DNA from 3 places in the Paenibacillus sp. FSL R5-0486 genome. Region 1 is predicted to be linked to each of the others. Evidence: riboswitches for the same ligand, from Rfam matches in the RefSeq annotation. Region 1 holds a riboswitch; each other region holds the start of a gene.
What was found. A riboswitch is a leader RNA that binds a small molecule or an ion and turns the genes downstream of it on or off. The one in region 1 is predicted to bind thiamine pyrophosphate.
Positions count from the first base shown of each region.

Region 1 (4,269 bases):
CGCATCGCGGCCAGAAAGCTATAGGCGTATTTCGCCGGAAGCTTCCACTGCTGCATCAGAGAATAAAACAGTCTGACAGGCTTGGTCGTAAGACCAAAGAGTAACCCAGCCGCGGCCATAGTCAACGAGCGAAAACCCAAGTGTAGACCGCGATAGAAACTCTCTTCGGTTATGTGGATCAGTCCCCACTTATACCATGTGGTCTCGCCCTTACCAAACATCATCATACCTGTAGACGTCGAGATAAACACCAGAATGAATGGTGATGCGTACAGTATCAATCTGTACCACGGATGACCTGTCCAGCACAGTAATAACATCATCGCCATCGCAACGTTGGTCATTACATTCAGATTGTGAATGAGGATAACGATGACAAACATCATCGTCAGAATGATCATCTTTAATCCCGGATTGACGTTATGAAGCCAGGTTTCACGGTGAGGAAACGACAGTTGCATCAGATAACCTCCCCTCATCTACCATCCAGATTCGGGTGCAATATCTTTTTACGATTTCACGATCATGGGTAACCATAACAATGGCTGTTCCCTCTCTCCGCAATTGCTCCAGCTGTGCTAACATGGCAAACGTATTGCGGGCATCCTGTCCAAAAGTAGGTTCATCCAACAGCAGTATTCGCTGCTCTCTCACCAGTGCAGAGGCAACGCTCAAGCGTCGTTTCTGCCCCATCGATAATTGGTAGGGATGGCGCTCGGAGAGGGCTATTAGCCCAAATTGATTCAACATATGATCAGTCCTGACAAGTCTTTCTTCCGTTGTCAGCCTGCCCCCCAGCAATGAGAATTCCACTTCTTCCGCGACCGTGTTGGTCACAAATTGAAACTCCGGGTTCTGAAATACAAACGCAATTCGATCTGCAAGCTGCTCCGTTTTGCCAGAAGGCTGACCGTCCACCTCATAATGACCTGTTGTTTTCAGGATACTCATCAGAGATAACAACAATGAACTCTTGCCAGCTCCATTAGCTCCGACAATACCAATCCAATCCCCATGCCATACTTTGGCCTGTTCTACCTGAATGAAGGGTGTTTTCCCACGCCATCCGGTGAACTGTTGCAAGTCCAGTGCAGGCAGATAGCCGGGTGATACAGGTGATAAGGATGAGACGTGAGAGATGAGGGATATACCCGGTGTATCGGATAAGCCAGACGATTGCTGTGCTTCCAAACTTGAGATGCCGTGGTCCACACACACTTGAAGCTCTCCAGAAGTACTTCCCTCTTCTTCCTTAGTTGCCTGCTCGTGCTCATCCCACACACCCGGATACCAGATTCCATAAGCCTTCAGCTTGCCCCGTTCATCTGTAAATACCTGCTGTGCTGGCCCATCCGCCACAATCTTTCCTTCAGGTGATAATACAATGATGCGGTCGACCATATCCACAATCTTGTTTATTTTGTGTTCAACGATGATGATCGTTTTGTCACTGGCGATCCGTTTGACGGTATCCCATACCTGGGAAGTCCCCTCATCATCCAGAAGTGCAGTGGGTTCATCCAAAAACAATACCTCCGGGTCCATGGCAAGCATCGAAGCAATCGCAAGACGCTGCTTCATCCCCTGAGACATGGACTGGATCAATACACGATTCTGTTCAAAGGATAACCCCACTTGTTTCAGATAATATTCAATCAGAGCAGGCATCTCTTCACGCGGAATATTTCGGTTTTCCAGAACAAATGCGATCTCTTCATCCGTAAAGGACATACAGAACTGGGTATCCGGATCTTGAAAGACCACTCCTGCTTGGGCGGGAACCTGAATATCATCACATTTCATCGGAATCTCAACCGAACGGGGTATCAGACCGCTCAGAATTTGCAATAACGTCGATTTACCGGAGCCACTTGGGCCAAGCAACAGCACTTTCTCCCCTTGACGCACAGAAAGAGACAAGCCTTGAAATATCAAGGCTTCCTCTCCCGGGAACTTGCATCTTAGATTTGTCACACTTACCGCTTGCGAATTTTCCTCTCCGCTCATCTAATCCAGCGCCTCATAATCTTGTTTGGATACCGGTCTAAGTGAGCGCGTTACACCAGTCAGTTCCAATGCTTTGGCGAGATAATAAGCGAACACTCCAGCAATCAAGATGCTTCCAATGAAGCGGAATCCGATAAATAACGTGTAGTTCCAGGCCGAGAGTGAATCAATATACCCGTACTGGTAATCCAGCAAAAGCGAAGCCGCTGCGGCTCCTATGGCTGCAAGACAGGTGACAAACAGATTGGTTTTGCGATACAAAAATGCGGCGAAGAATATCTCGGCTCCCAATCCTTGCAACAGACCGTATACAAGTGTGGACATGCCCCATTCACTACCCAGAAAAGCACTTACCGTTGATGCCGCAACTTCGGCAAGAATAGCCACGCCTGGTTTACGAATGATAACAAAAGCAAACGTGCCCGCCATAAACCACATGCCGTAGATCATCTGCTCCGCATGAACGCCAAATGGTTTCATCAAGTCATATGTAGGTCCCCATATCTTGTAAATCACCCCAAACACTACTGCGATCACGATGGTTACCAGAATATCCGTTAGTTTCAATCGCTTGTTGCCTGCTTTTGTTGCCATTTTCTCTACGTCCTTCCTTTGTTCCCTGTGGGGGTTATCAAAATAAACGAAAAAGCCTCCCCGGTTCCGGGCAGGCCTTACGTACAGTGTACAATCCTCACAATGATGTATTGGATGGATGTCGAAAATACGGAATATCAACCAGCCCCCCTCCGTCATGGCAGATACACCACCACAGTTCAAAGAGGTCTGTTGTTCATCCACGTTCATTCCCACAATTCACCCTTACATATCGCAAATCCATGTTCTCTACGCTGGCATTACCCAGATCAGATGTACGGTCAGCGGCACAAGGCCGCTCTCTCAGCCCAACTTCATTGAGCTCCCGGTTCACTTATTTCATTGCTTCTAATGTACATCAGATGGGTATTTGTGGCAATCCCTAGAAAAATCATCATGCTTCATTTGGGGTAACAGGGGAAAGAATCTGATGGTTCACTTTCCATAATATGAAACATTTAGGTTATGTAGTCCGTCTTAAACATTAGAAGGGAGATTGATAGTGATGAAAGATTACAATTCTGTTTGGCAGCTTAAAACATGGAAAATGGTCCTTGCCGCTTCGATACTCACCGCAGGCACGGCACCTGCCTTACTCTCATCCACTGTGGCGGAAGCCGCAACAACTAAACCTAAACCGACAGCTTATATTAACAATGTTCAAGCTCAATATGATGTTGTCATACGGCAGGGTATTACGTACGTGGCATTGACGGAGCTTCAATTCCTCGGCAACTATACGTTTGGTTACAATAACAAAACAAAAGAGATCAGCATTAGCACAGGCAGCGATAAGTATGTCCTTACACCTAACAGCAAAACAATGAAGAAAAACGGTCAGAATGCGACATTATCCTCAGCGCCGATTCTGGTGAATGGTAAAGCGATGCTTCCGCTCCGTGCCATCGGTGAAGCTTTTGGTGCCAAGGTGCAGTGGAACCAGAAGGCCAAGGAAGCCTACATTTACACTACCGATGCTACGATTGTAAAAGAATATAACAGTTCCGATCTGACTGTGGCGCGTGAAGCCGCACTGCATCTGCCACGCTTCTCTGAACTGGGACAAGCACGTCTGGACATTCGCAACCCTTTGGGTCCAGTGGATTCATCCATTGAATACATTTTTGAACAAGACAAAAAAGATCGTTTCTTCGTTGTTGAGGATAACGATCTGATCAGTTATTATATCCTTAAAAATGGAAGTGCACTGCTACAATGGCAGGCTAACATCAGCAAAAATGCCGGAACCATCGGTGACCTGTTCTTTATTAAAAACAAAGCCGTTGCTGAAGCAGGGACTCGTCCTTCCGTAACAGGTCAAACACTCGTATCATTTAAGTACTCTCGCATGCTTGAAGAAACCTCTTACGAAATCATGAACAAATTGGACTCTATTGATACCGGTTCTGTTGTCCCCGAGAAAGGCAAAGTCATCGTTGAAGTTCCGGGAGAGCAATAATTTGAGCATCCTCTATAAAACATTGCTCAGCAGAACTATACTATGACATCTGCATTACAAAGAGCGTCCCACAAAGTCATTGTAACAATGACCTTGGAACGCTCTTTTTGGCGTTATATTTTAACTTCAAATTACAAGCAGAGCTTAAACTTTTACCAACTCCAGCGATTCAATCTTCTGTCTAATATTGCGTGTTCCCAGACTGGCTC
Region 1 is NZ_CP150237.1:1,038,587-1,042,855, reverse strand. It holds gene MKY01_RS04700 (energy-coupling factor transporter transmembrane component T) at 1-461, opposite strand, end outside; gene MKY01_RS04695 (ABC transporter ATP-binding protein) at 436-2,007, opposite strand; gene MKY01_RS04690 (ECF transporter S component) at 2,008-2,601, opposite strand; TPP riboswitch at 2,831-2,941, opposite strand; gene MKY01_RS04685 (copper amine oxidase N-terminal domain-containing protein) at 3,107-4,060, shown strand; gene MKY01_RS04680 (pectate lyase) at 4,242-4,269, opposite strand, start outside.

Region 2 (4,269 bases), 2.7 Mb from region 1:
TACCTTATGGGGACTCCAAGATGAGAAGTCTTACAACAACCAGGCTATGCTGTTTGATTCAGCCCTGAATGCCAAAAAAGCATATTGGGGACTCGTGGATGAATCCAGCTTGCCTGTGTTGACACAGAGAGCCGCCTCACTTTCGGGTAAACCGGATATCAAAAAACAGTCACAAGATCCGCTCTGGAACAAAGCGGTGTCTACTCCACTGAAGGGTGACTCTTCGGGATCAGCCAGTTTCCGCACCTTATGGGATCATAGTAACCTGTATATCCTCGTGGATGTTCAGAATGCGAAGGCAGATGTGAATGACAAAGTAGATATTTTTGTTGATCTCAATAATGGCAAGACCACTTCATATGAAGTAGATGACCGACATGTAATCATTAAGCGGTCGGGCATAGCTGAGGGCGTGGAGCAGCGTTCATATCGTGTACGCGAGACCAAAGCCGGATATCAGGTTGAATTGTCCATTCCGTGGGGTGGTATCCAAGTCGGATCAGAATATGAAGCCGGATTGGATATCCGTGTGACTGATGGCGGTTCAAGTGGGACACAACCTTATAATCCACTGTACTGGAATGATCGAACACAATCTCAGGAACAGGATACAAGCAAATACGGCGTGATTCAACTCGCCCCTATGCCCAAATCTGCACAAGCTGTGCAAGGGATTGTTCAGATTGATGGGAAGAAAGACACATCATGGAATAAGGCTGCACCATTTGAAGTAAAACGGTTGAACCAGAGCGAAGGTGCAGAGGCAGTGGCTCGCGCAATGTGGTCAGGTGAGTATCTATACCTGCTGATCGACGTCACTGATCCAAACATCATTACAGATAGTATCAACCCATGGGATCAGGATTCGGTTGAGATTTTCCTGGACGAGAATCACCAGCGCACACCGTATTTTCAATATGATGATGCCCAGTTCAGAATCAGTGCAGACAATGTGGGAACCTTTGCAGGGGGTGCCTCACCTGGACGCCTTGTAAGTGCTGTGAAGAAAACAAATAAAGGATATCTCGTAGAAGCCAGAATTCATTTACAATCATTGACGCCCAAAGCAGGAAATGTTCTCGGTTTCGAGCTCCAAATTAACGACAACCAGGGCGGAGGTAAGCAGAGCGTAGCCAAGTGGAATGATACGACCAATGAGAGCTGGAGAAATACTTCCCAGTACGGAATACTCACTTTTGTCGGAAAGAACAAACTCGGGCATTAAACCATCGGCAGTAGTTGCAAGAATAGAAACCATCATAACAGTGGCTGAAACTCAACCATTGTTGTGATGGTTTCCATCGTTTACATACGTCACCGAAGGTGATGAGGGAGGATACAATCTGCCTTGACTATATTTAACAGCCCTTGATATACTAAATTGATGTTATTTTTTCTTTTATGGGAATAAGATAGTAATCAACTACATACAACCGTTTGCGAGGGAGCCTTAACCGGCTGAGAGGGTGTTAAACCGACCTTACCTGATTTGGATAATGCCAACGTAGGGATGCAACGATGAAACACTGTACTTGGGTAGCTCATGCGAACCCCCTTGTTTTAGTGTATTTGTCTGCGAAACATCCTATGGATGTTTCGTTTTTTTGTTTTTAAATACGTACATTATGAATTGGAGGAACACATGTTGACTATTTCAGAGAGACTATATCAGGCAGCACAGCCTGTGTGGAAGGAATGTCTTGAGCATCCCTTTGTTAAAGGAATCGGAGATGGTTCCTTACCGGTCGAACAATTTCGTTATTATTTGCTGCAAGACTACTTGTACCTGTTCGATTATGCCCGCGTATTTGCACTAGGTATTGTCAAGTCGCACGACCCCAAATTGATGCAGTTTTTTAGTGAAAACGTAGATAACATCCTGAATGGTGAAATGAAAATTCATCGTTCTTATATGGAGCGATTAGGAATTACAGAGGATCATGTTTTCCAGGTAAAACCTGCCCTGAAAAATGCAGCCTATACTAACTATATGCTCTCTGTTTCCCATGCGGGTGGCATAGCAGAGGTACTTGTATCCATTCTGGCCTGCTCATGGAGCTATGCAGAGATTGGTCAAGTCCTTGCCCAAAAGCCAGGTGCAGCTGATCATCCTTTTTACGGAGAGTGGATCACAGGATATGCTTCCTCTGAATACAACAGCAACAATCAATCCCTAGTGACGTTAACTGATAAGCTATTAGAAGGCTGTAGCGAGGGAACGTACCAACGGATGGAGGATATTTTCGTGATGTGCAGTCGCTTTGAGCTTGATTTTTGGGAAATGTCATGGAAGCTGGAGCCTTAAGTTCACTGTAGTCAATTAAAGTAGAGAGCAGCGGCCATAAACAGTCTCAGGATAGAAATAAGTAGAATACGTAAAGGAACGCTTGCAATAAGCGTGTTTCGTGACGATGCCAAAAAAAGGGCGGATAGTATCCGCCTTTTTTCATTGTTGAAATTCTTGACACAGGGACATTTTGTTCTCTGAAGTCTCTGGCTAAAATCAAAAAGGGTGTCAGGACGGAATGTTCATAGCAGTCTGAATGTTTTTCAGATCGAGCTGAATTTGCTCTGCAATATGGTAAGGGTGGTATAAACCATGCTGCACCATGTAATTTGATATCTTTTCATGAGAATCTATGGCTTCATCGAGCTGTTTCATCAAAATTTGTTTGATTTCGGGGGTGGCACATTCGGTCACAGCCATGGCGTAGTTTCTGACACCGCTCTTGGCGTTCATCAAAAAATCCATTGCGATCACGTCATCGGTCAGCGTATTAAGACCAGTCATGTGTTCTAATATTGGGTTCATTTTTTTATCTCCTATACAGTCGCTTTAGACAGCACTCCACCGAGCTCCTGAAGCTGCTGTTGTGATAAGATCGCATCTTGTTGCAAAATTTGCTTGAGCTCCGGGTCGGTTACCAGAGCTTGCATGGTCTTGGATTTAGTCATACAAACCGTCTTGAACGCAGCTATTTCATGTACCTCGAGCATCTCATGCAAAGCGTATGTGGAATCCATTCAGATTGTCCTCCCATGTATCTATTCATATTTAAGGCTTTAAGATGACTTTAATGCAATCGTCCGTTTTTGTATCGAACACTTCATAGCCCCGTTTGGCCTCGCTGAGCGGAATGACGTGCGTAACAATGTCGCCAGGGTCCACTTTGCCAGACGTAACCAACTCGTACATGTATGGCATGTAGTGAATGACCGGAGCTTGTCCGGAACGGATATTCACGTTTCGCTGCATGATATCACCGAGCGGGAATCCGTTATAACGTCCGCCGTATACCCCAGTGACTTGAATGGTGCCACCTTTGCGAACAGCCTGAGATGCAATGATAAATGCGCTCATGGTGCCGCCTTGCAGTTTCATACCGCTGGCTAGAAATTCAAGATCGCTCATCTTGCCGTCCATTCCTACCGCATCAATGACAACATCGGCGCCGCCTTTGGTCATTTCCTTGAGAGTGTTCCCAATATTCTTATCCTGTTCGAAGTTTACTATTTCCACATTGTTTGTTCGCTTCGCATGCTTTAAGCGGTAATCGACATAGTCGACGGCTATGACCCGCTTAGCTCCTTTCAGCCAGCAGAACTTCTGGGCCAGGAGTCCGACCGGGCCGCAGCCGAGCACAATGACCGTATCTCCATTTTTAACGCCGGCGTTATCTACGCTCCAGAATGCCGTCGTCATGGCATCGGCGATCAAGCTTAGCTTTTCGTCCGGTTGTTCGCAGTTTTCAGGGATCTTAAAGTGGGTAAAATTAGCAAATGGGACCCGTAAATACTCCGCTTGCCCGCCGGGATATCCGCCGGTCGTTCCGGAGTAGCCGAAATATGCGCCCATATCCCCGTGTTCGTTGGAATTGTCACATTGGCTTTCCAGCTGATTTTTGCAAAAAAAGCATTCTCCGCATGCGATGTTAAACGGGATGATTACGCGGTCGCCTTTTTTTACCTTGGTCACGCCAGGGCCCACTTCTTCTACGATCCCCATCGGCTCATGTCCGATGACATAGTTTTCCTGAAGGTTAGGGATCATCCCGTGAATAAGATGAAGGTCAGAACCGCAAATCGCGGTACTGGTGATCTTTACGATCATATCGTCCGGTTTCACAATCTTCGCATCCGGCACCTCTTTGACCACGACATTTTTAACCCCTTGATACGTTACCGCCTTCATGCTTTATGTCCTCCAATATGTTCATCTGGGGTCCGATCAAACATCCCTTTACGTGACGTATCACCCGGGAACAGATT
Region 2 is NZ_CP150237.1:3,704,270-3,708,538, forward strand. It holds gene MKY01_RS16410 (endo-1,4-beta-xylanase) at 1-1,225, shown strand, start outside; TPP riboswitch at 1,432-1,529, shown strand; gene tenA (thiaminase II) at 1,646-2,305, shown strand; gene MKY01_RS16420 (spore coat protein) at 2,516-2,812, opposite strand; gene MKY01_RS16425 (hypothetical protein) at 2,824-3,024, opposite strand; gene MKY01_RS16430 (zinc-dependent alcohol dehydrogenase) at 3,056-4,192, opposite strand; gene MKY01_RS16435 (spore coat protein) at 4,189-4,269, opposite strand, start outside.
Region 2: another riboswitch for thiamine pyrophosphate. It lies ahead of tenA (thiaminase II); the one in region 1 lies ahead of MKY01_RS04690 (ECF transporter S component).

Region 3 (4,269 bases), 530 kb from region 1:
TTGCTCCACAGTCAGGGACAGGCCGTTCAGAACCGGTAGCTTGCTACGCCGTTCACGGAATGATGCATGAACATTAACAACGTCCAGTGCAGGTGGAACCGGAGCAGGAGTCGTGTTGGCAGGTCGATCAGGCGTAGCCGAGTTAAACTTTTCACCGTGCGTTGGCTCCATTACACTTGCTCCTCGTCCAGGCTGGACTTGTTCATCCTGTTGCAGATTCATATGGTCATCACTTCCTAATATACAGATTACTTCTTTACTACCGCTTTTGTGGCCGCCAGCGCACGAGCAGCTTCTCCAGCAGGGCAATGAACAGGAAGAGCAGCAAGCTGAGCGCGACAATAATCATGATCGCCACGAATAGGCGGTCCGTACGATAAGCCGACTTTTGCAACATCATATAATAACCAATACCCTTGTCTGCACCAATCCATTCGGCGATGATGGCGCCCATCACGCTATAGGTAGCGGCGATTTTGACACCGGAGAACACGGATGGCAGCGCATGGGGGAGCTCCAGCTTCCAGAAGATCTGATGACGTTTCGCACCAGCCATGCGCATATAGTTCATCATCGCCGCGTCAGTACGGGTCAAGCCATCCATGGCCGCCACTGCAACGGGGAAGAAGCAGACCAGAATGATTGTAATCAGCTTGGGCAGTAGCCCGAATCCGAACCAGATTAACAGGAGCGGCGCGAGCGCGATGGTCGGAATATTTTGACTAAGAATAAGTAAAGGATACAGGGCTGACTTGAGAAAAGGGACCAAATGCAGTACCATCGCAATCAGTAATCCAACCGCTGTTCCAGCGGCGAATCCAATCAGCGTTAACTGAATGGTTGCGGAAGCGTGCATGCCAAGCCGTTCGGCCTGGGTTGCCGCTTCGCGGGCGATGTCGGACGGTGAAGGCAGCATCCATTTCTCAATATGGAAGAGGGAGACGGCTCCCTGCCATATCGCTATAAAGAGAATAACCGCCACAATGGGCGGCCATACACTTTTGAAATAGGCAGGCATTAGCGATACTTCTCCGTCAGGGTATCCATGCTGAAGCCGGTAGGGCTATGGGCGATTTTGATCTGGGAGATGATGCTTGGGCTGCCAGCCTCCACGAGTACCTCGTGCATTTTACGGACAACTTCCAGCAGTTCCTCTAGTTCCCCCTCCATCGTGGTGTCGAGCGCGTTCACCTGATATTTCAGGCCGGATTGCTGAATAACTTCAATGGCGCGATCAACGTAAGGATAAGAGTTCTCGCCATTTGGCGTTTTCGGGATAACCTGAATACTAAGTAGTGTGCTTGCCATGAGAGATCACGGCTCCTTTCGTGATATATAAAATGAACTAATGACTGTTACACTTGCCACTTCGATGACAGAATAACCTTCCAATCGCTGTTATCCCCAGATTTTTTTGATTCCCTTTCTCTAAAGGGAAAATCCGGTGATAAAGGCGACCGCTTCGCTTTTTCACGTTATTTCTGTCCTCTCCGTCCTCGTGTAAAATTTAAGTTCGTTTTATATGAGAAATTTTATTGGGGTAAGAACTCGTTCGTATATGCCGTGCTCACATCGATCTGTTCATCCAGCAGTTTTTTGCTAAACATCCAGTCGGTGTAGTTCTGCCACACTTCCTGTTTTTGCTCACCCCAGCGCGGGGCGTCATCCGTGTATTTCGGACTGAGCCATTTCTGGCTTGCCAGTACGAGGTCCTTGTCCAGATCCGGTACGGCCTTGATCAGAATGTTTGCTGCGTCTTCGGGATGATCAATTGCGTATTGATACCCTTCGGAGGTGGCTTTCAGGAATGCTTTCACCAACTCAGGGTCGTTTTGGATCGTCTGCTCGTTTGTTACGAGGACAGGCGTGTAGTAATCCAATGCATCTGAATAATCCTTCACATATAACATGTCGATGGGCTCCCCGCGCAGTTCGGCTTCAATACCCGTCCAGGCGTAGAAAATCCATGCAAAATCAATGTCCCGTTTTACTGCGGTGAAAAAGTCGGCGTCACCCATATTAATGTTTTTGACTTTGGATACATCGGCTCCGTCGCCTTCCATAATGGATTGCATCACGGCTTCTTCGACTGGGGAACCCCAACCGCCATAGGTTTTACCTTCAAAATCTTTCGGTGACTTGATATTCCGATCCGCCGGAGCAGCGAACCCGGATGTATTATGCTGAATAACTGCTGCGATGGATACCAGTGGAACACCCTGTGTGCGGGCTTGAGTTACACTCTCCTGATAACTTACGCCAAAAGGCACTTCATTGGAGGCAACCATTGTATCTGCGCCACCGGCACCTGGTTGTACAATCTCCACGTTCAAGCCTTCGGCCTTATAAAAACCTTGATCTACAGCTGCATACAGGCCTGTATGATTCGTATTTGGTGTCCAGTCGAGCACCACTTTAATATCTTTCAGGGCGGCAGTGTCACCTTCGTTGCTGCTTTCCGTATTTGTGTTGCCGTTCTGCCCAGCTGGGGCAGCTTCTTTGCCACCACATGCGGCTACAGTCACCATAAGCACGCACAAGAGCAACAATCCCATCGTTTTACGCCATTTCATCTGTGGTCTCTCCTTCGGTATGTCCGGCCGATTGGCACGGGGTACTCCTTGGCTTCATATCCAATCATCTTGCATAAATCGACAGATTTATACCAGTTGAGATCCGGATGACGTTATTTTTGAATAAGTAAAACGTCCATCGATGTCATTCAAGGAAGCCAGACTGCGCTTAGCGGCAGTTTTTCTTGCAATATCAGGAAGGTGATGCTTCCAAACTTATACTTTCTGATAGTAACAAAAAAAGCGCCCCGTATTCCGGGACGCGTGCAGGCGTTAGAGAGGTGGCGTTCAGCCATAGGGCTGTGCCATTTCGATATACTCCGATTCCTACGCTGGCATGATCCAGATCAGGTCTAAGGGTTAGTATCTTGGTGGGATACACTCTCAGCCGGCCAATTCCGACTCCCCTGGGAAACTATGAAGTTACGGGCATTACTAGGTGTAATTATAGGCCAGAGGGTAGGACCTGTCCAGTCATGAACTGGATAGGGACACGTATAAGTTATAAACAGGCCGTTATACATATGTATAACAGCCTGTTTGGATGTGTTATTTTCAATAATTATCGTGGGGAATCATATAAGGCAATCTGACTGAGTGCAAAAGCATCGGATTTTGGGTCATAACCTACCTGTTTCTGAGTGGTTTCCAGATTTAATCGTTTAAACCGATTATTCGAGATCCCATGCAGTATGGTGAAGGGTTCCAGATCGGTAGTTGTAATTGCTTTGAACATCAAATCACACAAGTCAGCCGGACTAATATACGCGCTCATATCCCTTGCCTCCAGCACGGGTCCGTCCGGTTGAAAATCATCATATGCACCTATACGTATTGCTACACTTTGTAAACCTTCGGTATACGCAAAATAGGAAGCGAGCGATTCTCCAAAACATTTGCTAACCCCGTACAAATTCCGTGGGCGTGTGGGCATGTCCGGATAGACTTGAGCATCAATGGGATACCCCTCAATCGTCTGTGCACTGCTTGCAAGAATGACTCTTCGTACACTTTGGTCTTTAGCTGCACGGAATACATTAAATGTGCCTTTGATATTGATGTCCAACAACGATTCATAAAATCCGGCATTCGGGGAAGGATCTCCAGCCAGATGTACAACCACATCCATGCCTTCGCAAGCACGCTGACAGGCTTCGGGGTCTGTCACATCCAGTGTCATGATCTCATGGCTGGTCCCTTGATACGTATGCAGTCTGTCGATATTTAAATCCGTTAGTCGCAGGCGAAATGCTTCTGACAAGTGTTGGGACAAGTCACGTCCAATTTTTCCGGCTGCGCCAGTAATTAAAATGTTCATGAAATCAGCTCCAATTCTTAGCGCTGGAAGAACTCAATCCATTCCTTTTCAGGTCCATAGATGAAGAAATAGCGGTAACCGTTAGGCAGTGTGATAATCTCTCCGTCGATAAATTCGGCTTCGGTGGATTGAATGCGTTTGTACTCAGAATCAAGATCATCCACGTGGATCGCAAAATGGTGCACCGTACCTTCAGAAGGCAGCTTGTCGCTGTATCCTTGAATTAACTCAATCTCAGTCTCATTACTTCCATTGAAGCCAAGGAAGGCGAGCTGAATGATACCGTTGGTATGGGTCACCCGGTCTTTCAATTCAAGACCAACGATCTCCGTGTAGAAACGCAGCGTGGTCTCCAGATCACGAACGGCAATGCCGACG
Region 3 is NZ_CP150237.1:505,400-509,668, forward strand. It holds gene MKY01_RS02400 (ABC transporter ATP-binding protein) at 1-222, opposite strand, end outside; gene MKY01_RS02405 (ABC transporter permease) at 260-1,018, opposite strand; gene MKY01_RS02410 (thiamine-binding protein) at 1,018-1,308, opposite strand; gene MKY01_RS02415 (ABC transporter substrate-binding protein) at 1,533-2,573, opposite strand; TPP riboswitch at 2,880-2,992, opposite strand; gene MKY01_RS02420 (NAD(P)-dependent oxidoreductase) at 3,136-3,891, opposite strand; gene MKY01_RS02425 (VOC family protein) at 3,909-4,269, opposite strand, start outside.
Region 3: another riboswitch for thiamine pyrophosphate. It lies ahead of MKY01_RS02415 (ABC transporter substrate-binding protein); the one in region 1 lies ahead of MKY01_RS04690 (ECF transporter S component).